3 regions of the Gryllotalpicola protaetiae genome follow, and region 3 is predicted to be linked to each of the others. Evidence: predicted binding sites of a transcription regulator. Region 3 holds the regulator's gene; each other region holds the start of a gene.
The links. The regulator HrcA, encoded in region 3, represses chaperone genes, less so after heat shock. The targets are predictions, from matches to a motif close to TTNGCACTCGNNNNNNNCGAGTGCNAA.
Positions count from the first base shown of each region.

Region 1: a site for HrcA is predicted at 2,815-2,841, ahead of groES (co-chaperone GroES). Genes of this name have one in related genera too.
Region 2: a site for HrcA is predicted at 2,154-2,180, ahead of D7I44_RS13820 (Hsp20/alpha crystallin family protein). Genes of this name have one in related genera too.

Region 1 is NZ_CP032624.1:996,690-1,003,446, forward strand. Features, by position in the region: gene D7I44_RS04970 (ABC transporter substrate-binding protein) at 14-1,276, opposite strand; gene rarD (EamA family transporter RarD) at 1,380-2,318, opposite strand; gene groES (co-chaperone GroES) at 2,433-2,729, opposite strand; gene D7I44_RS04985 (THUMP-like domain-containing protein) at 2,869-4,068, shown strand; gene D7I44_RS18625 (DUF4190 domain-containing protein) at 4,061-5,041, opposite strand; gene tsaD (tRNA (adenosine(37)-N6)-threonylcarbamoyltransferase complex transferase subunit TsaD) at 5,107-6,174, opposite strand; gene rimI (ribosomal protein S18-alanine N-acetyltransferase) at 6,171-6,635, opposite strand; gene tsaB (tRNA (adenosine(37)-N6)-threonylcarbamoyltransferase complex dimerization subunit type 1 TsaB) at 6,632-6,757, opposite strand, start outside.
Region 2 is NZ_CP032624.1:2,847,317-2,854,073, forward strand. Features, by position in the region: gene D7I44_RS13810 (S9 family peptidase) at 1-606, opposite strand, end outside; gene D7I44_RS13815 (NADP-dependent oxidoreductase) at 631-1,587, shown strand; gene D7I44_RS13820 (Hsp20/alpha crystallin family protein) at 1,639-2,091, opposite strand; gene D7I44_RS13825 (hypothetical protein) at 2,254-2,670, shown strand; gene D7I44_RS13830 (alpha/beta hydrolase) at 2,651-3,667, shown strand; gene D7I44_RS13835 (APC family permease) at 3,636-5,549, opposite strand; gene D7I44_RS13840 (uracil-xanthine permease family protein) at 5,653-6,757, opposite strand, start outside.
Region 3 is NZ_CP032624.1:3,539,897-3,546,653, forward strand. Features, by position in the region: gene D7I44_RS17265 (PhoH family protein) at 1-422, opposite strand, end outside; gene D7I44_RS17270 (histidine triad nucleotide-binding protein) at 481-828, opposite strand; gene D7I44_RS17275 (16S rRNA (uracil(1498)-N(3))-methyltransferase) at 852-1,580, opposite strand; gene dnaJ (molecular chaperone DnaJ) at 1,587-2,696, opposite strand; gene hrcA (heat-inducible transcriptional repressor HrcA) at 2,720-3,763, opposite strand; gene D7I44_RS18345 (hypothetical protein) at 4,669-5,724, shown strand; gene D7I44_RS18350 (hypothetical protein) at 5,736-6,212, shown strand; gene D7I44_RS17290 (DUF4870 domain-containing protein) at 6,307-6,678, shown strand; gene hemW (radical SAM family heme chaperone HemW) at 6,671-6,757, opposite strand, start outside.

The sequences.
Region 1 (6,757 bases), 1.1 Mb from region 3:
CTGCATGGCGGCCTTACTTGGTCAGGTCGCCGAACTGCGAGCTCTCGAAGGTGTTCGAGTTGTCCGCGTTGTACTTGTAGATCGAGATGTACGCCTGGCCGGGGTCACCGTTCTTCTGGAACGCGATGGGGCCGGACAGACCCTGGTAGTGGATCGACTTGCCGTCCTTCAGGGCGTCGGCGCACGCCGCGAAGGTCTTGCAGTCGGTCGACCCGTGGGTGACCGCGCTCAGGTTGTTCTTCAGCGTCGTGCCGTCGGTCGCGCCGCCCTTGAGGGCCGCGAGAGCGAGCACGGTGACCGCGTCGTACGACTCCGGGGCGTAGGACCAGGCCTTGAGCTCCGAGGCGCCGTCCTTCTTGGCCTGCGCCTGGAGCTTGGCCTTCAGGTCGTCAGACGTCTGAACGCCCGGGTTCGTGAACTGCGCGCCCTCGATGCTCGGAACGTCGGTCGTGGTCGGGTCGATCACGCCGTAGTTGCCGTCGGTGCCGTACAGGTTCTTGAAGTCGAACCCGGCGGTCTGCAGCAGCGGCACGATCTTCTTGATCTGGTCGAAGCTGATCAGGACGAGCGCGTCGGGCTTCGGCGCGAGCACCTTGTTGACCTCCGCCGAGAAGTCGGTCGCGGCCGGGTCGAAGGCGACGTCGGTCGCGACCGTGGCGCCCTGAGCCTCGATGGACTTCTTGACATTGTCGTTGAGGCCCTGACCGTAGGAGTCGTTCTGGTACAGGATGCTGACGTTGGTGTGACCGTCCTTCGCGACCTTCTCACCGAGCACCTTGCCCTGCAGCACGTCGGAGGGGGCGTCGCGCCAGAAGTAGCCGTTGTCCAGCGAGTCGTCGGACAGGTCGGGCGACGTGTTCGCCGGCGAGAACTCGAGCACCTTCGCGCCGGAGATCTGCTTGATGACCGTCAGCGTGACCGACGACGACTCGGCGCCGATGATCGCGTCGACGTTCTGCGCGAGCAGGGACGTGACGGACTGCGTCGCGATGTTGGTCGTGGTGTCGCCGGAGTCCTTCTGCGTGATCTTGAGCGTGATGCCCTTGTCGGCCTTGTTGATGTCGGCGACGGCGAGGTTCGTCGCCTCGATCGCGGGCGGGCCCAGGGTGGCGAGGCTGCCGGTCTGGGGCAGGATCGTGCCGATGTTCAGCGTCAGGTCCTTCGAGCCGGACGACGAGGTCGAGGGGCTGGAAGAGCAACCGCTGAGGACGATGGCGACCGCCCCAGCGGTGGCGATGGCTCCGACGGCAAGACGTCGGGGGTGCGAGCTGCGCATGCTGCTCCTTCGGGGAATGTGTGCGTGACATAAGAGGCGCGAAAGACGCCCCCATTGCCTCGTCACGCTATGCGCAGAAACGCGCCACGGTGGTTCCAGCGCGTTACGGTCGTGTAACGACGCCCTGGGACGCGCGCGCCGCACGAGCCGTGCGCGAGGCGCGCAGCAGGTCGATCGTCAGCAGGCCGAGCGCCGCCCAGATCACGATGAACCCGACCCAGCGCGCCGGTTCCATCCGCTCGTGCTCGAAGGCGACCCCGATGACGAACTGGATGATCGGCGTCAGATACTGCAGCAGGCCGATGTAGACGAGCGGCAGACGGCGGGCGGATGACGCGAACAGAAGCAGCGGCACGGCGGTGACCACTCCCGCCAGAACGAGCAGCACCGTGTTGCCCGCGCCGGCGGTGCCGAACACGACGCCGCTCGTCGACCCGACGAAGACCAGCTCGGCCACCGCGACCGGCACGAGCCACGCCGACTCGATGGTGAGGCCGGACAGGGCGTCGACCTCGCCGCCGACGCGCTTCTTGACGAAGCCGTACAGACCGAACGAGAACGCGAGCGTCAGCGCGATCCACGGGAACGCGCCATAGGCGACGGTGAGCACGACGACCGCGACGATGCTGACGCCGACGGCTGCCCACTGCAGCGGTCGCAGCCGCTCGCGCAGCACGAGCACGCCGAGGAACACCAGCACGATCGGGTTGATGAAGTAGCCGAGCGCGGCTTCGACGACCTGGCCGCTCGTCGTCGCGTAGACGTAGGTCTGCCAGTTAATGAAGATCAGCACGCCCGCGCCGGCGAGGGTGAAGAGGATGCGGGGGCGCCGAGCAAGCTCGCCCAGGCGGCGCCAGCCGCTGGTGAGCGTCAGCGCGATCGCGCAGAAGCCGAGCGACCAGATGATGCGCCATGCGACGATCTCGAACGGGCCGGCGGGGGCGAGCAGCAGGAAGTAGAGGGGCAGCAGGCCCCAGATCAGATAGGCGCCTGCACCGAGCAGCAGACCGCTTCTCACGGGGTTGTGTTCTCGGGCGGCCACTCGTCAACGCTACGGGGCCGACGGGATGCGCGAGGCCCCCGGCAGGATGCCGCCTTCACAAAAGTGGAGCCCGGGCGACTCCGCCCGGGCTCCTCAGGTGTTGCTGGGTGTTGCTCAGCGCACGACGACCGCGAGGACATCGCGGGCCGACAGCACGAGGTACTCCTCGTTGTTGTACTTGACCTCGGTGCCGCCGTAGCGCGAGTAGATGACGCGGTCGCCGACCGCGACGTCGAGCGGAACGCGGTTGCCGTTGTCGTCGATGCGACCGGGGCCGACGGCGAGAACCTCGCCCTCCTGCGGCTTCTCCTTCGCGGAGTCGGGGATCACGAGACCCGACGCAGTGGTCGTCTCTGCCTCGACCTGCTTGATCACGATGCGATCCTCGAGCGGCTTGATGGAGACCGACACGGTAGACCTCTTTCTTGTACGGTGTACTTCAAGACATGGTTAGCACTCTCATACCGAGTGTGCTAAGCCGAGTCTAGGACCCCCTCTGGCACTCCTGCAAGGCGAGTGCCAAATGTGAATTCAGGTTGCAGGTGAGCGGATGCTTCGCGACGAGCTCGTCGAACTGCTGAGTCCGCAGGGCCTGACCCTGCTCGACTCCCTGCCGCCGTACGAGTCGCAGCGCGACGTGGTGAAGCTCGTCGCATCGCTGCGCGGCGACGGGCACTCCCCCGCGCTCGTCGCCGCGGTGCTGACGCAGGCGAGGCTGCGCGCGAAGGCCGGCGGTGCGGGCGGCAAGTTCGGCGAGTTCTCCGACCGCATGCTGTTCACCGAGGCCGGGCTCGAGCAGGCGACGCGCCTCTCGGTGGCCGCACGGCATGCGGCCAGATACCGCGATGCAGGCATCCGTCTGGTCGCCGATCTGGGCTGCGGAATCGGCGGCGATGCCATGGCGCTCGCCGCGCTCGGTCTCGCCGTCACCGCGGTCGACCGCGACGAGGTGACCGCGGCGATCGCCTCCTACAACCTTGCCCCGTTCCCCGATGCGACCGTCGAGCAGGGCGACGCGGAATCGTTCGACATCTCGCACGCCGACGGGCTCTGGCTCGACCCGGCGCGCCGCACCGCGGGCCACAGCGACACGCGCCGCCTCGCGGATTCCGACGACTGGTCACCGTCGCTCGACTGGGTGTTCAACGCCGCCAGCCGGATGCCGGTGGGCGTGAAGCTCGGCCCCGGGTTCGACCGCGACCTGATCCCAGGATCCGCAGAGGCGCAGTGGGTGTCCTACGGCGGCCAGGTCGTCGAGCTCGTGCTCTGGTTCGGGGCGCTCGCCCGCCCCGGCGTCACGCGCGCAGCGCTCGTTCTCGACGCCTCGGGCGCGCACGAGCTCACTGCGCCCGAAGACAGCGCAGACGAGCCGGTCGGCGAGCTCGGCGAGTTCCTCTACGAGCCGGACGGCGCCGTCATCCGCGCCCGCCTGATCGGCGACCTCGCCCGCTCGCTTGACGGGCGCATGCTCAGCGAGGGCATCGCCTACGTCACCGCAGACGAGTCGCGACGGTCCCCGTTCGCGCAGGGCTTCCGCATCGTCGAGCGGCTGGCGTACCACGAGAAGGACCTCAAGGCCGAGCTGCGCAGACGCGGCATCGGCACGCTCGAGATCAAGAAGCGCGGGGTCGACGTCGACCCGGCGAAGCTGCGCACGCGGCTCGCGCTGAAGGGCAAGGCGGCCGCCACCCTGATCCTGACCAGGGTGGCGGGCCGCCACACCGCACTGCTCGCAGAACGCCTTAGCTGAAGCTGCCCTGCTTCGTGCCGACGGCTGCGACGACGGCGATCAGGATGATGATGCCGATGATGAACAGCACCAGCGTGCCGATGCCGACCCAGATCGCGGTGAGCGCGAGGCCGCGGCCCCTCTCGCCGGTGCGGTTGATCTGGTTCAGGCCGATGAACCCGAGGATGATGCCGACGATCTGGCCGATGAACGCCAGCACGCCGATGACGCCGACGCCGGTGGCGATGATCGCGATGATCGAGAGCACGTTCCAGCGCGGGCCGGTCCCAGTCGGGGCGTACGGGTTGTACCCCGGAGCGCCGGGGGCGCCGTAGGGCGGCGCAGGCGGGGCATACCCGGCACCCGGCGGGGGCACCGGCGCGGCCGCGTACTGGGGTGATTCGTACTGCGGGGCCGCGTACTGCGGTGCGGGCGGCGCGCCGAGATCGGATGCCGGGACGGGCGGCGCCACGGGCGGAACCGAGCCCTGCTCGCCTGGCGTGTAGGAGCCGGGGACCGGCCCGGCCGGGGTTTCGGGCGCGGGCGGCGCAGGGGGTGGCGGCGGCGCGTAGGAGGCCGGCGGAGCCGGCTGCTCGAAGATCGGGGCAGGCGGCTCATAGACGGGCGCGGGCGGAGCAGGCACCTCGTAGCTTGGCGGGGCGGGCGGCGCTGGCGGGGCAGGCGGCTCGAAGGACGGCGTGGCCGGCGGCTCGGGGACGGGCGGCGCCACCGGAGCGACCGGCGGCTCCGGCGGAACGATCGAAGGCGCCTCCGGCTCGAACGGCTCGGGCGTCGTGAACGGCTCCGGGGCCTCGGGCGTGGCCGGCGGCTCCGACGGCACGAGCGGCGTGCTCGGCTCGGCTGGGACCGTGGGCTCGTCGGGCTCCGCCGGGATCGTCGGCTCGGTCGGCTCGGCCGGGACCGTGGGCTCGTCCGGTTCAGCCGGAACCGTCGGCTCGTCAGGCTCGCGAGGAGGGAACTGCGGATCGGACATGACGCTCCTTCAGCGCAGGCTGAATGCCCGCTGTACGCCCATGGTCCCAGTGGCTTAAGGCACTGTCAACGCACCTGGATGTCTGTGACCGGCAGCGTCGAGTCGGCGCCGAAGTCGAGCGTCGACGGCTCGTGACCCGCCATGATCAGCTGCGCCGCGAGCGCCGCGATCATGGCGCCGTTGTCGGTGCAGAGCGACAGCGCGGGGATGCGCAACTCGATCCCCGCGGCCGCGCAGCGCTCGGCGGCGACGTCGCGCAGCCGCGCGTTCGCCACCACGCCGCCGCCGAGCAGCAGGCGGGGAACGTCGCGGTCGCGGCAGGCGGCGATCGCCTTCGTGACGAGCACATCGACGACGGCCTCGCGGAAGCCGGCGGCGACGTCGGACGTGGGAACCGGCTCTCCGGCATCCGTTCGCTGCTCCACCCACCGTGCCACCGCGGTCTTGAGTCCGGAGAAGGAGAAGTCGTAGCGGTGCTTCACGAGGTCCTTCGGCAGCGACAGCCCGCGCGGGAACCGGATCGCGTTCGGGTCGCCGCCCGCCGCCGCGCGGTCGATCTGCGGGCCGCCGGGGTACGGCAGGCCGAGGATGCGCGCCACCTTGTCGAACGCCTCGCCCGCCGCGTCGTCGATGGTCTCGCCGAGCAGCTCGACGTCGCTGACCAGATCGCGCACGTGCAGCAGGCTCGTGTGGCCGCCGCTCACGAGCAGCGCGATCGTCGGCACCTCGACGGGGTGGCCGGGGCCTCCCGCCGCGTCGAGCACGTCGGCGCCGACGTGGCCGACGAGATGGTTCACCGCGTAGAGCGGTTTGCCCGCCGCGACGGCGAACGCCTTCGCCGCCCCCACGCCGACCATCAGCGCGCCGGCGAGACCAGGACCGCTCGTCACGGCGATCGCGTCGAGGTCGTCCGGGCGCACGGATGCCTCGGCCAACGCCGCCTCGATCGCGGGCGTCATCGCCTCGAGATGCGCGCGTGCCGCCACCTCGGGCACGACGCCGCCGTAGCGGGCGTGCTCCTCCATGCTGCTCGCGATCGTGTTGCTGAGCAGTCGCGTGCCGCGCACGATGCCGATGCCGGTCTCGTCGCAGCTCGTCTCGATGCCGAGCACGAGGGGCTCTGTGCGGTTCATAGGGCGGCTCTCATCACCAGGGCGTCCACGTTGTCCGGCTGGTAGTACCCCTTGCGAATGCCGATCTCCTCATAGCCGAACGACCGATAGAGCGACTGCGCGACAGGGTTGTCGACGCGCACGTCGAGAAACATCTCGCGCACTCCGCGCCGTTCGGCCTCGAGGTGCAGCAGGCGCATCAGCTCACGGCCGAGCCCGTAGCCGCGCGCCTCGTCGGCGAGCCCGATCGTCTGCACGTCGCCGTCGAGGCCGCCGGGCAGCGAGAGCAGGCCCGCGTAGCCGACGACCTCGGCCGGGGCGTCCGGCCGTGTCGCCAACAGATAGAAGGTGTGCGGGCTCTCGAGCTCCGAGCGCCACAGCTGCTCGGGCCACGCGTCACTCGCGAAGATCACGGACTCGAGCGCGACGAGCGCGTCGAGGTCGGCGATGGCGGCGCGGCGGATGCTGAAGGAATCCGTCACCCCGTCACCCGCTTCGGGCCGGCCGACGGGGTCACGTCGGGCGAGCGCAGGTAAAGGGCCTGGTCGCTCGCGAACGGGCGCCCGTTCTTCCAGGTGTGCTCGGCGAGCAGGCCGAGCGCCGC
Region 2 (6,757 bases), 690 kb from region 3:
GAAGCCGCCGCCGGGCGCGAAGAACGCCCCGGCCGCGGTGCCGGGCACCTCGTCGTCGAGATCGGCTCCGGTCTCGAGGTCGCGCACGCGCAGCGTGTACCGCTCGTCACCCTCGACGTCGACGGCGTAGGCCAGCAGGCGCCCGTCGGCCGACACGTCGAACGACCCGAGCGAGAAGAAGTCGTGCCCGGCGGCCTCGACGTTCGAGTCGAACAGCACCTGCTCGCCGGGCAGCGCCGGCGTCGCGGCGTCGACCTCGGCGGGCCGCGGCGGCGCCCAGTCGTCGGGCCCGGCGATCGGCGCGCGGCACTGCACGCCGTACTGCTTCCCCTCGAACGAGCGCGAATAGTACCACCAAGCGCCCTCGCGCACGGGCACGCTCAGGTCGGTCTCGAGGGTACGCGACCTGATCTCTTCGAAGATCGCCTCACGCAGGGGTGCGAGGTGCGCGTTGCGGGCCTCCGCGTAGGCGTTCTCGGCGGTGAGGTGTGCGATCACCTCGGGATCGTCCTTCGTGCGCAGCCACTCGTACTCGTCGACGACCGTGTCGCCGTGGAAGGTGCGCTCTGTGGGGATCTTCTTGGGGCTGGGGGCGATGCCGGTCACCCTGTCCACGTTAGCGTTGCGAGCATGGCCCGCTTCGCGAGATTTCACCGGTTCGGCCCGACGGCCGAGGTGCTGGGCGTCGTCCATGAGGAGCCGCCGCATCCGGGTCCCGGCGAGGTACGGGTGCAGGTCCGGGCGAACGGCCTCAACCCGGTCGACTTCAAGGTCATGAACTCGCCCGGGCATGCGGCGCACTACGGCATCGCCGACCCGCGTGGCGACGGTCGCGGAACCGGCGTCGGCTTCGACTTCGCGGGCGACGTCGACGAGCTCGGCCCCGGAGTCACCCGCTTCACCCTGGGCGATGCGGTGCTCGGCGGGCGGCGGCACCATGCGCTGGGTGATTTCGTCATCATCCAGGCTGATGGGGCGGATGCCGAGCGCGACGGCGTCCTCATCGAGAAGCCCGCCGCGCTCGACTACGACACGGCCGGTGCGCTCGTGGTGACGGCGCGCACGGCGATCGCGGCCGTCGACCGCGTCGGCGTCGGCCCGGGCGACACGGTGCTCGTGAGCGCGGCCGCCGGGGGAGTGGGCGTCATCGCGGCCCAGCTCGCGCGGCTGCGCGGCGCGACCGTGTTCGGCACCGCGAGCGAGGCGAACCACGAGTTCCTGCGTGATCTCGGCGTCACGCCCGTCGCCTACGGCGACGGCCTGATCGAGCGGCTGACGGATGCCGCGCCCGATGGCTTCACCGCCGCGCTCGACTGCCACGGCCCCGACTCGGTCGACGCGGCGCTCGCCCTCGGCGTGCCGATCGAGCGCATCAACACGATCGCCGCGCGCGGGCACCGCGGCGCCCAGGGCGTCGGCAACCCGCAGGCGACGATGGAGCAGTTCGCCGAGATCGTGCGACTCGTCGCAGACGGCTCGATCACGGTGCCGATCGAGGCCGTCTACCCGATCGAGCGCGTCGCCGAGGCGTACGCCCGCCTCGAGGCGGGCCACGTGCGCGGCAAGATCGTCGTCGTCACCCGCTGACACCGCATGCAGAAAGGCCCCGGCGAGCCGGGGCCTTTCTGCATGCGGTGCTTATGCCTCTGCGGCCTCGCTGTGCGAGTCCTCGACGGCCGGGTGCACGGTCTCGGGCCGCGAAGCCACGGCGATCTTGCGCGGCTTGGCCTTCTCGCTCATCGGGATCGTGATCGACAGCACGCCGTTCGAGTAATCGGCGGCGATGCGCTCGGTGTCGACGCCCTGGCCCAGGCTCAGCTGGCGCAGGAACGTGCCGCCCTGGCGCTCGCGGGTGAGCCACTTGACGCCGTCGCCGGTCGCAAGGGTGCGCTGCGCGCGGATGGTCAGCAGCTGCCCGTCGATGTCGATGTCGACCGAGCCGGGGTCGATGCCGGGCAGGTCGGCCGAGAGCACGTACGTCTCGCCGTCCTTGTAGAGGTCCATCGGCATCAGCCGCGGGCCCGCGGGGCGGTCGACGAACGAGCCCGCGAGGCGGTCGAACTCGCGGAACGGGTCGAAGTTCATGGCCATATGAATCAGCTCCTTCTCTGTGGTCCCTAACTTGAGTCACATCGACTCAACTTGAAGTCACATTAGCACTCGAACGCCGAGAGTGCCAGATCCATTCCGCTCCCGGCCGTTGCCAAGGGCGCACCCGGACGATCACCGGTTTCGTGGGGCCATAATGAGCGTGTGATCGCGAGTTCACTCGCCCGGCAGCTGCGGGACGCCGGGTTGGAATGGCATCCCGCTCCGGGCGATTTCTTCCGAATCGACGGCCCGGAATTCGCCTCAGACGAGACCTTCACCGTGTCCGATATGACGGTCGAGGCGCACGAGTTCGACACGGGCACGATCCTCGGATTCAACGGGACGACCGAGTGGGCCCTGGACTCGGTCTCGCTCGAGCAGTCGCTGTGGCTGCCGCGCGAAGACCAGCTGCGCGAACTGCTCGGCGGCACGTTCCGCAGCCTCGCCGCCCTTCCGGGCGGCGGTTGGCGCGTGACGACCGAGAGGGCCGGCGAGCCGCGCGAATTCGACGCATCCGACCCGGAATCCGCCTATGCACTCGCCCTTCTGGCGTTGATCGATGTCACGGCGCTCCGGTAGCCGCTCGGCGCCGTTCCCCGTCGGCCCCTGGCTGTGGACGGCGATGATGCTGCCCTTCGCGCCCCTGCAGTCCCGTCGGCTGAACCAGGAACCGGTGCGCACCGTGGACTACCTGCTCGACGTCGACTATGTCGGCGACCACCACCCCGGCCACCGTCTCGACGTGCTCACGCCGCGCCGCGACACCGGCGGTTCACGCCCTGTTGAAGAAGAGGACAGGCTTCCCGTCTACGTCTACTTCCACGGCGGCGGCTGGACGAGCGGCGACAAGTCGGCGCTCACCAAGTACTGCGCGGTGCAGGCCGACACGGGCATCGTCGTCGTCAACGTGAACTATCGCCGGGCCGGTCTGCGCGGCGGCGGCTTCGGCATGCGCCACATGCTGAACGACGCCAACGAGGCGCTGCGTTGGGTGGTCGCGCACGTCGGCGAGCACGGCGGCGACGCGAGCGCGATCGTCCTCGGCGGCGACTCCGCCGGCGCGCAGATCGCGGCGCTGCTCGCCGCGACGACGACCCGGCCTGAGCTCGCGAACCACTTCCGCCTGCGCCCGGCGGTCACCCGCGGCGAGCTCGGCGGCCTCGTGCTGCACTGCGGCGCCGTCGACTTCTCGGTCGTGTTCGAGCCCGGCTTCATCATGAGTCACGATTTCGTGCGGATGCTTCTGCCGGGCTATCGACGCCATCGCATGAAGCCGGCGTCGCTGCAGCGGGCGTCCCGCTGGCTCAGCCCCATCGAATGGGTCGACGAGAACTTCCCGCCCGTGCTCGTCACCACGAGCGAGCGCGACATCTTCTATCACGCGAACGTCAACTTCGCGAAGAAGGCCGAGGCCGCAGGCATCCCCGTCGAATTCGTCAGCTACGGCTGGGACTCGCGCAACACCGAGCACACCTGGCAGCAGGACACCGCGCACCCGGAGTCGGCCGAGGTCTACGAGCGCCTGCAGGACTTCATCGCCCAGGTCAGCTCACGTGTACGATCGGCCGACGCTTAGGGTTCTTCTCCGCCTCGCGCAGCACCTCGCGCGTCACCGGCGCGATCTCGCCGGTGCCGTCGAGCAGGAAGCGGGCCATGTTGGAGATCGGGTTCCCCTCGTTCCACTGGAAGTACACGCTCGGCACGATGCCGGTCTGGTCGCGGATCTCGAGCAGCACCGCCGCGATCGCGTTCGGGACCGAGATGCTCTCGAGCTGCAGCACGCGGTAGCCGTGCTTCTCGACGCCGCGAACGAGCAGCGTCTCGACGAAATCGGACGAGTCCTCTTTGGTGCGCGGCTTGGGCATGACCTCTATGAACATCAGGCGGGCGCCCTGCGGGATGTGGCTGAAGTAGCGCTCCGACTTGCTCTTGTCGCTGTACTCGTCCTTGGTGTCCGGGCCCGGCTCGTGCGCCACGATGCGGATGACGCCGGATTCGTCGTCCGCGTCCTCCTGCAGCCACGCGTCCGCGACCGGGTCGAAGCTCACCGACGACGCGCGCAGCTCGAAGGAGCGCTTCGCGCGCGAGACGAGTGAGATCACGAGGATCGCGAGGATGAACAGGGCGGCGATGCGCACGCCGTCGGGCCGCTCGATGACGTTGACCACGGTGGAATAGAGGAACGCGACCGTGACGAAGCCGAACGCCCAGATGCGCTTGTGCTGGCGGTGCCGGTATGCAGAGATCGTGACGGCGAGCGCGGCCGAGCTCATGAGCACCAGCACGCCGGTGGCGTAGGCGCCGCCCTGCGCGTCGACGCTCGCGCGGAAGACGATCGTGATCAGGAACGCGATGAGCCCGAACACGACGACGAGCGGCCGCACCGCGCTCGCCCACTGCGGGGCCATGCCGTAGCGCGGCAGGTAGCGCGGCACGAGGTTGAGCAGGCCCGCCATCGCCGAGGCGCCGGCGAACCACAGGATGGCGATCGTGGAGACGTCGTACACCGAGCCGAAGGCGGGGCCGAGGTATTCGTGCGCGAGGAACGCGAGCGCGCGCCCGTTCGCCTGCCCGCCGGCTTGGAACTCCTTCTGCGGGATCAGCAGGGTCGTCGTGATGCTCGAGGTGATGAGGAACACGCTCATGATCGCGGCCGCGGTGCCGAGCAGGCGCTTGGTGCCGCGAATGCGGCCCATCGGGAGCGTCGGGGTGTCCTGCGGGCCGCCCTTGATCTGCGGCATGACGGCGACGCCCGTCTCGAAGCCCGACATGCCGAGGGCGAGCTTCGGGAAGACGAGCAGCGAGATCCCGATGATCTGGGCCCAGTTGCCGTTCTGCCGGAACATCGCCGACCACCAGTCGTCGACGACCACGGGGTGGTCGGCGATGTGCAGGAACGCGACGATCACGACGACGGCGTTCAGCAGCAGATAGGCGGCGACGAGCACGACTGCGATGCCGATCGCCTCGCGGAATCCGCGCAGGAAGACCGCGGAGAGGATGGCGAGCAGGAACAGCGTGATGCCGATCTGCCAGCCGGCGCCCGACATCCAGCTCGGGGTGAGCGGGTTCTCGATCGCGTGCGCCGTGGCGTCCGCGGCGGACAGCGTCATGGTGATCATGAAGTCGGTCGCCGCGAAGCCGAGCAGCGCGAGAACGAGCAGCTTGCCCCACCAGTACGGCAGCGTGCGCTCGAGCATCGCGATCGAGCCGGAGCCTTTGAAGCTCTCGCGGGCGACCCTGCGGTAGACCGGCAGCGCGCAGCAGAGCGTCAGCAGCACCAGCACGATGGTGGCGAACGGCGCGATCAGGCCGGCCGCGAGAGCGGCGATCGCCGGCTGGTAGCCGAGGGTCGAGAAGTAGTCGAGGCCGGTGAGGCACATGACGCGCCACCATGACGCCGGCTTCTCGGACTCGGCCGCGTGCGGCCCGACCTGAGTGCCGCGGATGTCCGTCATCCCGGTCAGGAACCACTCCCGCAGCGTGGGGCGTGCGGCCGTGTCGTTCGTCACGCGCTCGATCGTACGGGAGGGGCCGTGGCGTCGGTGATCCTCATTCCGATCACGCAGTTCCGCGCCGCGTCCCGATCCAGGTCATCACGTGGTAGACCACGACGGCGGCGATCGCGCCGAGCGCGATGCCGGCGATCTGCACCTGCCCGAAGGTGAGTGAGATGTTCGCGATGCCGATCACCAGTGCGATCGCAGCGGTGAACTGGTTGCGTGGGCGCGAGAAATCGACCTTGTTGTCGATCCAGATCTTGATGCCGATGACGCCGATGAGGCCGTAGAGCGCGACCGTGGCCCCGCCGAGCACGCCAGCGGGGATCGAGTAGATCACCGCGCCGACCTTGGGGCACAGGCCGAGGATGATCGCGATGGCGCCGGCCACCCAGTACGCAGCCGTCGAGTACACGCGCGTCGCTGCCATGGTGCCGATGTTCTCGCCGTAGGTCGTCGTTCCCGAGCCGCCGAACATGCCGGCGATCACCGTCGACAGGCCGTCGGCGAACAGCGCGCGACCGGTCTGCCTGTTGAGCTCGGGATGCCCGGACATCGCCGCGACGCCACGGATGTGCCCGACGTTCTCGGCGATCAGGGCGAGCACGATCGGCAGGAACGCGGGCAGGAGGCCCCAGGTGGGAAGCGCGTCGCTGAACGGATTCGCAGGCAGATGGAACTGCGGCAGCCCGAACCACGCCGCCTTGCCCACGGCAGAGAAGTCGACCTGACCCTGCAGCGCCGCCGCGATCCAGCCGACGACGACGCCGAGGAAGATCGACAGCCGCCCGATGAGCCCGCGGAAGATCACCGCGATCAGCACGATCGCCGCGAGGGTGATGCCGGCGGTGAGCGGCGCCTGCCCGAAGTTCGAGCCGGCGGTGGGTGCGAGGTTGAACCCGATCAGCGCCACGATCGCGCCGGCGACCACCGGCGGCATGAGCGCGTCGATCCAGGCCGTGCCCGTGACGATCACGAGCAGGCCGACGAGTGCGAGCAGCACGCCGACGGCGACGATGCCGAACAGCGCCGCCGGCAGATGGTCGACCTTCTCGTACTTCGGGCCCATGGCCGCCGCGATCGGAGCGAGGAACGCGAATGAGGAGCCGAGGTAGCTGGGCAGCCGGTTGCGGGTGATGAACAGGAACAGCAGCGTGCCGATGCCG
Region 3 (6,757 bases):
ACCTCCTTGCGCTGCAGCGCCTGCACGGCCTTCGCCATCGCGAGGTAGGTCTTGCCCGTTCCCGCAGGGCCGATGCCGAAGACGATGGTGTTGTCGTCGATCGCGTGCACGTAGTCGGCCTGCCCAGGCGTCATCGGCCGGATCGTCTTGCCCCGCACCTGCAGGATCGACTCGCCGAGCACCGCGCTCGGGCTGAGGCCGGCGTCGACCATCTGGCGGCCGCGGCTCACCTCGGCCGGGTGCAGGTCGTGGCCGTTCTTGACGAGGGCGATGAGCTCTTCGACGAGCGTGCGCGCGCTCGCGACCTGCTCGGGGTCGCCTGCGAGGGTGAGCTCGTTGCCGCGCACGTGCACCTGCACGGCTGGATACTGCTTCTCGAGCGTGCTCAGCAGCCGGTCCTGCGGCCCGAGCAGGCGGACCATCGCGACGCCGTCGACCTCGAGGTGCGCCTCGGCCTGCCGAGGATCGGATGCGGGCTGATCAGACAAGGGATCCTTCCGTGAGACCGCCGGCGAGAACGTGCGCGTGCACGTGGAACACGGTCTGCCCGGCGCCGGGGCCGGTGTTGAAGACGAGGCGGAAGTCGCCGTCGGCGTGCTCGTCTGCAAGCCGTTGCGCCGTCTCGACGACCTCGGCCAGCAGCTCGGGGTCGCCCGCGGCAAGCTCGCCCACGTTCGCGTACTCCTCGGTCTTCGGGACGACGAGCAGATGAACGGGGGCCTGCGGCGCGATGTCTTTGAAGGCGATCACGCGCTCAGAGTCGTAGACGACGTCTGCGGGGATCTCGCCCGCGATGATGCGCGAGAAGACCGACGGGGATTCGCTCATGCTCTCAGTCTAGAGATCAGCGGTCACCAGCGGCCGAGGGCCGCGTTGAGCACGGCGATGGCAGCAGGGCCCGCCGTCGAGGTGCGCAGCACGGTGTCGCCGAGGCGCACGGATTCGGCGCCGGCGGTTTCGAGCGCCGCCAGCTCGGCGGGGGCGATGCCGCCCTCAGGGCCGACGACGAGGACCAGCTCGCGCGCGTCAGGCACGACAGAGGCGAGCGGATGCCGCGCCGATGGCTCGAGCACCAGCACGCGGTGGGTCGCGGCGAGCCCGACGAGGTCCTTCGTCGACGCGAGCGCCGCGACCTCGGGCAGCCAGGGCCGCATCGACTGCTTCGCCGCCTCGCGGACGATCGCGGCCCAGCGGTCGCGCCCCTTCTCGAGCTTCGGGCCCGACCAGCGCGACACCGAGCGCTCTGCCTGCCACGGGATCACCCCGTCGACGCCGAGCTCGGTCGCCGCCTGAACGGCGAGCTCGTCGCGATCGCCCTTCGCGAGCGCCTGTGCGAGCAGGACGCGCGGGCTCGCGGCATCCGCTCGCCTCACCTGCTCGACCCGCACCGAGACCGCAGCCGGCGTGACCTGCTCTGCCGTGCCCTCGATGACCAGGCCGCGGCCGTTGCCGACCAGCAGTCGCTCGCCCGCTCGGGTGCGCGCGACCGCGGCGATGTGCTTCGCCTCGGCGCCGGTCACCTCGACGAGGCCGCCGACGGGCGCATCGGCGAGCTCTTCGAGCAGGTAGAAGTTCGCCACGGAGGCTCAGAGGTTCAAGAACCGGTCGCGGATCTTCGCGAACAGCCCCTGTTGGAACTGGGACAGGCGCGGCTTGTCACCCTTGTACTGCTGGGCGAAGCGCTCGATCAGCTCGCGCTCGCCTCGGCCCAGCTTGGTGGGTGTGACGACCTGGATGCCGATGCGCAGGTCACCTCTGCCGTTGCCGCGCAGGTGCGTGATGCCGCGGTTCTTGACGGTGATGATCTCCGCGCTCTGGGTGCCTGCGTGCACGTCGACGTCGACCTGGCCGTCGAGGCCGGCGAACTCGGTCGTCGTCCCGAGGATCGCATCGGCCATCGAGACCTCGAGTGTCGCGAGCAGGTCGTCGCCGTCGCGGCTGAAGACGTCGTCGTGCTTGACCTTGATCTCGAGGTAGAGGTCGCCGTTTGCGCCGCCCGCGGGGCCGGCCTCGCCGTGGCCCGGCAGCTGCAGGCGCAGGCCGGTGTCCACTCCGGCGGGGATGTCGACCGGGATCGACTTGCGGGCGCGCACCCGGCCCTGGCCCTGGCAGGTGACGCAGGGCGTCGCGATGATCGTGCCGTAGCCGCGGCACGTGCCGCACGGGCTCGAGGTCATGACGTTGCCGAGCAGCGAGCGCACCGAGCGCTGGATCGACCCGGTGCCGTTGCAGATGTCGCAGGTGACCGGGTGGGTGCCCGGCTCACAGCACGAGCCCTGGCAGCGATCGCAGAGCACGGCGGTGTCGACGTCGAGGTCACGATGCGCGCCGAAGATCACGTCGGCGAGATCGATCTCGACGCGCAGCAACGCGTCCTGGCCGCGCTCGCGGCGCGACTTCGGGCCTCGACTGCCACCCCCGCCGCCGAAGAAGGTCGAGAAGATGTCCTCGAACCCCCCGAAGCCCTGGCCGCCGCCGAACGGGCCCGCCTGGGGCCCGAGGTCGTACTGCTCGCGCTGTTTCGGGTCCGACAGCACGTCGTAGGCGTGCGTGACGAGCTTGAACCGCTCAGCGGCTTCAGGGCTCGGATTCACGTCGGGATGCAGCTCGCGCGCGAGCCGGCGGTACGCCTTCTTGATCTCGTCGGGGCTGGCCTCGCGCTCGACGCCGAGGACTTCATAGTGGTCTGCTGCCACTGGTGGCGGCTCCTTAGTTCAGTTCAGGCCTGGTCGCCGAGTGCACGGCTCAGGTAGCGGGCGACGGCGCGCACGGCGGCCATGTTCGTCGAATAGTCCATGCGGGTCGGGCCGAGCACGCCGAGGCGCGCGATCGCGCCGCCCGCTGTGCCGTAGCCCGTGGTCAGCACCGACGTCTCCGCGAGCCCGAACGGCTCGTTCTCGCGCCCGATCGACACGCTGACGTCGCGGTTGCCGACGACACCGTGCTGCTCGGCTGCCATCTCGCCGAAGAGCTTGAGCAGCTCGACCTGCTCTTCAATGGCCTCCATGATCGGGTAGATGCTGCCGGTGAAGTCGTGCTCGGTGCGCACCAGGTTCGCGGTGCCTGCCATGATCAGGCGCTCCTGCCTGGTCGAGCCGATGATGCCGGCGACCGAGGCGAGCAGCTCGGTCACGAGCGGCCGGGAGGCGTCTGGGAAGCGCTCGGCGAGGGCGGGGAGCGCGGTTGCGGCATCCGCCATGGGCATGCCCGCCAGCGTGTCGTTGGCCGCGTCACGCAGGGTGCGCAGCACCGCGTCGTCGTGATCGACGGCGAGCTCGACCACTCGCTGCTCGACGACGCCGGTGTCGGCGATGAGCACGGCGAGCACGCGACGGGGCGCGAGCGCCACGAACTCGAGATGCTGGATGCGAGCGCGAGACACCGACGGGTACTGGATGAGGGCGACCTGGTGGGTCAGTTGCGCAAGGGCGCGCACCGTGCGCGCGAGCACATCGTCGATGTCGACCGAGGCCCCGAGGAAGATCTCGACCGCGTGGCGCTGCGCCGAGGTGAGCGGCCGCACGTCGGTCAGCTGGTCGACGAACACCCGATAGCCCTTGTCGGTCGGCACACGGCCGGACGAGGTGTGGGGCGCCGCGATCAGCTCTTCGTCTTCGAGCAGGGCCATGTCGTTGCGGATCGTCGCGGCCGAGACCCCGAAGCGGTGCTTGTCGACGATGCTCTTCGAGCCGACCGGCTCGCGCGTCGAGACGTAGTCCTGCACGATGGCGCGGAGCACCGCGAGTCCACGTTCAGAAACCATCGACGATGCTCCCTTCCGCGACTGGCACTCAAGACCTATGAGTGCCAACGATACCAGTGGTGTCGCGCTCTCTATCGATCTTCGACGCACTCATGAGTTCCATAGAGAAGCGCCGCGCCGCTGTGATGTATGGCTTCGGCCCCGAATGCGTGATTCGCAAGGTGCGTGATGAGGTTGCCGTGCACGGTCCTGCTTCTGTCGCGGTGCGCGTGGACCCCCTGTCGATCACGGACGCCGAGTTTTGGCGCCTCGCCCGGGCTCATCTCAGGAGTACTGTCTGGAGGCACTTCGTCCTGTGGGCTACCGGTGTGTATACGGCCGGAGCACATGGGATTCAGCCCGGCCGCTTACGACGCGTTGGAAGCGATCGCCCCGTACCCGGGCGAGCCTGTTCCGCCTGAGCTGATCGAAGCCGCACGCGCGACCTTCGCCCCACAGGGTTAGCTCCGGTCGTCCCCGCCGCCAACATCCCCGAGCGGCGGTGGGCTCGTTTGCCCGAGGAGGTTCCGCGGACCCGTGCCGACAGTGGTCAAGATCGACAGGTACCACCACAAAAGCTTCCCATTCGGAATAGGCGAGTCATATGTTTGTCATGGCTGACGCACACGCCGGTCATATCGTTCAATTGGGGGGAATGAGTTGCATATTCCATTCGGCTTTCGAAGAAAAGCTTCATCCGGGCTGGCGCTCGTCTTGCTTGCAGCGGCTGTCGGAATTGGAGCTTCGCCGACCGGGTCCGATGGGCCATTGACGATCTCGCTCTCGCTGTGAGTGACTCAACCGGAAGATCTGTGACAGTGCTGTCGCACACCGGTGACGAGGCAGAACAGACTTGGGCCGGAGAAACGCCCTCAGGTATACCGTTCAGTGCTGTCATTCAGGGGGCGCCAGACAGTCTTGAGACCGTGCCCGAGCTGCCCGCCCAGGACTCAAGAGATGGGAGTGCGGCGCCACCGATCGCGGACCCACGCGAGGTACGCGCCGACGGGACAATCGCGATCGAAGAAGGGGTCAACGGGTCTGCCACAGACTTCAGCACCTTCAAGCCAAAGTTTGCCTACGGAGTCACTCCGTCAACAGTGACCTTAACCTGGGCGCCGATCACGGGAGCGGAGCAGTACGCGGTATCGCGAAATGGGATCGTCCTTGTGCGTCTCAATAGCGGCGAAGACTCATTTCACGACACAGACCTTGCCCCCGCGACAGAGTACGAATACCAGCTCTCGGCTTCTGGCGTGAGCGATGACGGACTGCCCACACAACTAAGCGCCCGAACAGTAGAAATACAGACGGCTGGGAACCAACTCAAACGCTCTTCGAACGGATCCGTTGTTCCATTTACTAACCAGCCATATGACACAGCATTCGTGTGGAAGACGTTTATTCCTCAGAGTCGAGTTGATCTCGATTTCTTTGCGACGATTTCCTGCGGGGCGATCGGAGACGGCGGAGTGCAATTCGGCGGAGATAATCGGGGATATCAGACACCCAATTCTTCGACGCCAAATGAGACACCAGACTACCGTACTCAAATGTTTGTCAACGTCAACTGGGATAACCCGTCTCCATATGATTTCTATCTCGGCAAGTATGTAAATGCTTCGACAAAGTACGACGATGGTGTCCTCGTTGATACCGAAACAGCGTCGGCTGACGGTATGACATTCACAAATGTTCAGCATAGTGGGAACTTCGCAAGCGTGCGGCTCAATCATGACGTCGGGAACCCATTTTGCTCGGCAGGGTCGATCAAGTACAACGCAAACATCAATTTCTACCGAAGCGGTACTGTCGAGGTGGTCGGTTCTCGCGCGCCGGTGCCCGATCATGAGGGATACGCTCGCTTCAATAACACCGGTTCGGAATTCTGGGTAACGATGTTCAATCGCGATAATAAGGGGTTTGACTGCCTCTCTGGCGGGTGCACCCCGGACGACATCATTACGTCGCAGTCACGATGAGGAAGGAGCCGGTGAGCACTCAAGAGACAAAGGCGGTCGCGATCTGGCCGATGATGTGCTCTGTGCTCACCGGCGCCGCATTGATTGCCTTCATGGGCGCCCTGCCTAGCATCGCGATTAATCCGGTCAGCATTTTGGTCTATTTTGCATATTTGGACGTTCTCGGGATTGTTCTCACATTTGGTGCCGTGAAACTTGAGTCGTTGATAGCCCCCGTGGCGCCACCGCCTGTTGGTCGTGCGTTTGTTTTCGCTACGGGTGGAAGTTTTTTGGCAATTCCTTTCGCTATCGTGGGCCTACTGGTCGACGGGAGCGCAGCGGCATGGATATTCGGATTGGTATGCGGCGCTGTGATCGGTGCGGTCAGTGGATCCCTTTATCCGTCGCTTCGGACCATGCCGAGGCTCTCCTCGACCTTGGGATGCACGTGGCTCTCAATGGGCCAATTGGGCGTGCCATTTGCGGTAGTTAACCTGGTGAACTGGTGAGTAGCTGGCCGACGAGCCCGACAGTCGCCCCCGGCCGTTTAGTCTGTGTCAAGCTAACGGGGAAAAATTCGCAACAAGCTAAAGGACGCACCCGATGTCGTACACGCCCCCGCCCCTGCGAGCCGACGAAGAGCGCACGTGGGCGATCCTCGTGCACGTCATCGCGGGCGGCCTCAACCTGATCACCGGCGGCCTGTTCGCCGGGCTCATCGGCGCGATCGTCGTCTACGTCGTCTTCAAGGACCGCGGTCCGTTCATCCGGCAGCACGCGACGACGACGCTCAACTTCCAGATCACCCTCGTGATCGCCGAGATCATCGGGCTCATCCTCACTCTCGCGATCATCGGGTTCTTCCTGCTCGCGGCGATCTGGATCGTGAACATCATCTTCAGCATCCTGGGCGCACTCGCGGCCAACCGGGGCGAGCCGTACTACTACCCGCTCGCGATCAGGTTTTTCAAGTAAGCCGGCGCACGACCGCGTCGGCGAGCAGGCGGCCGCGCAGGGTGAGGCGGATGCTTCCGCTGATCGCGGCCGCGCCGTC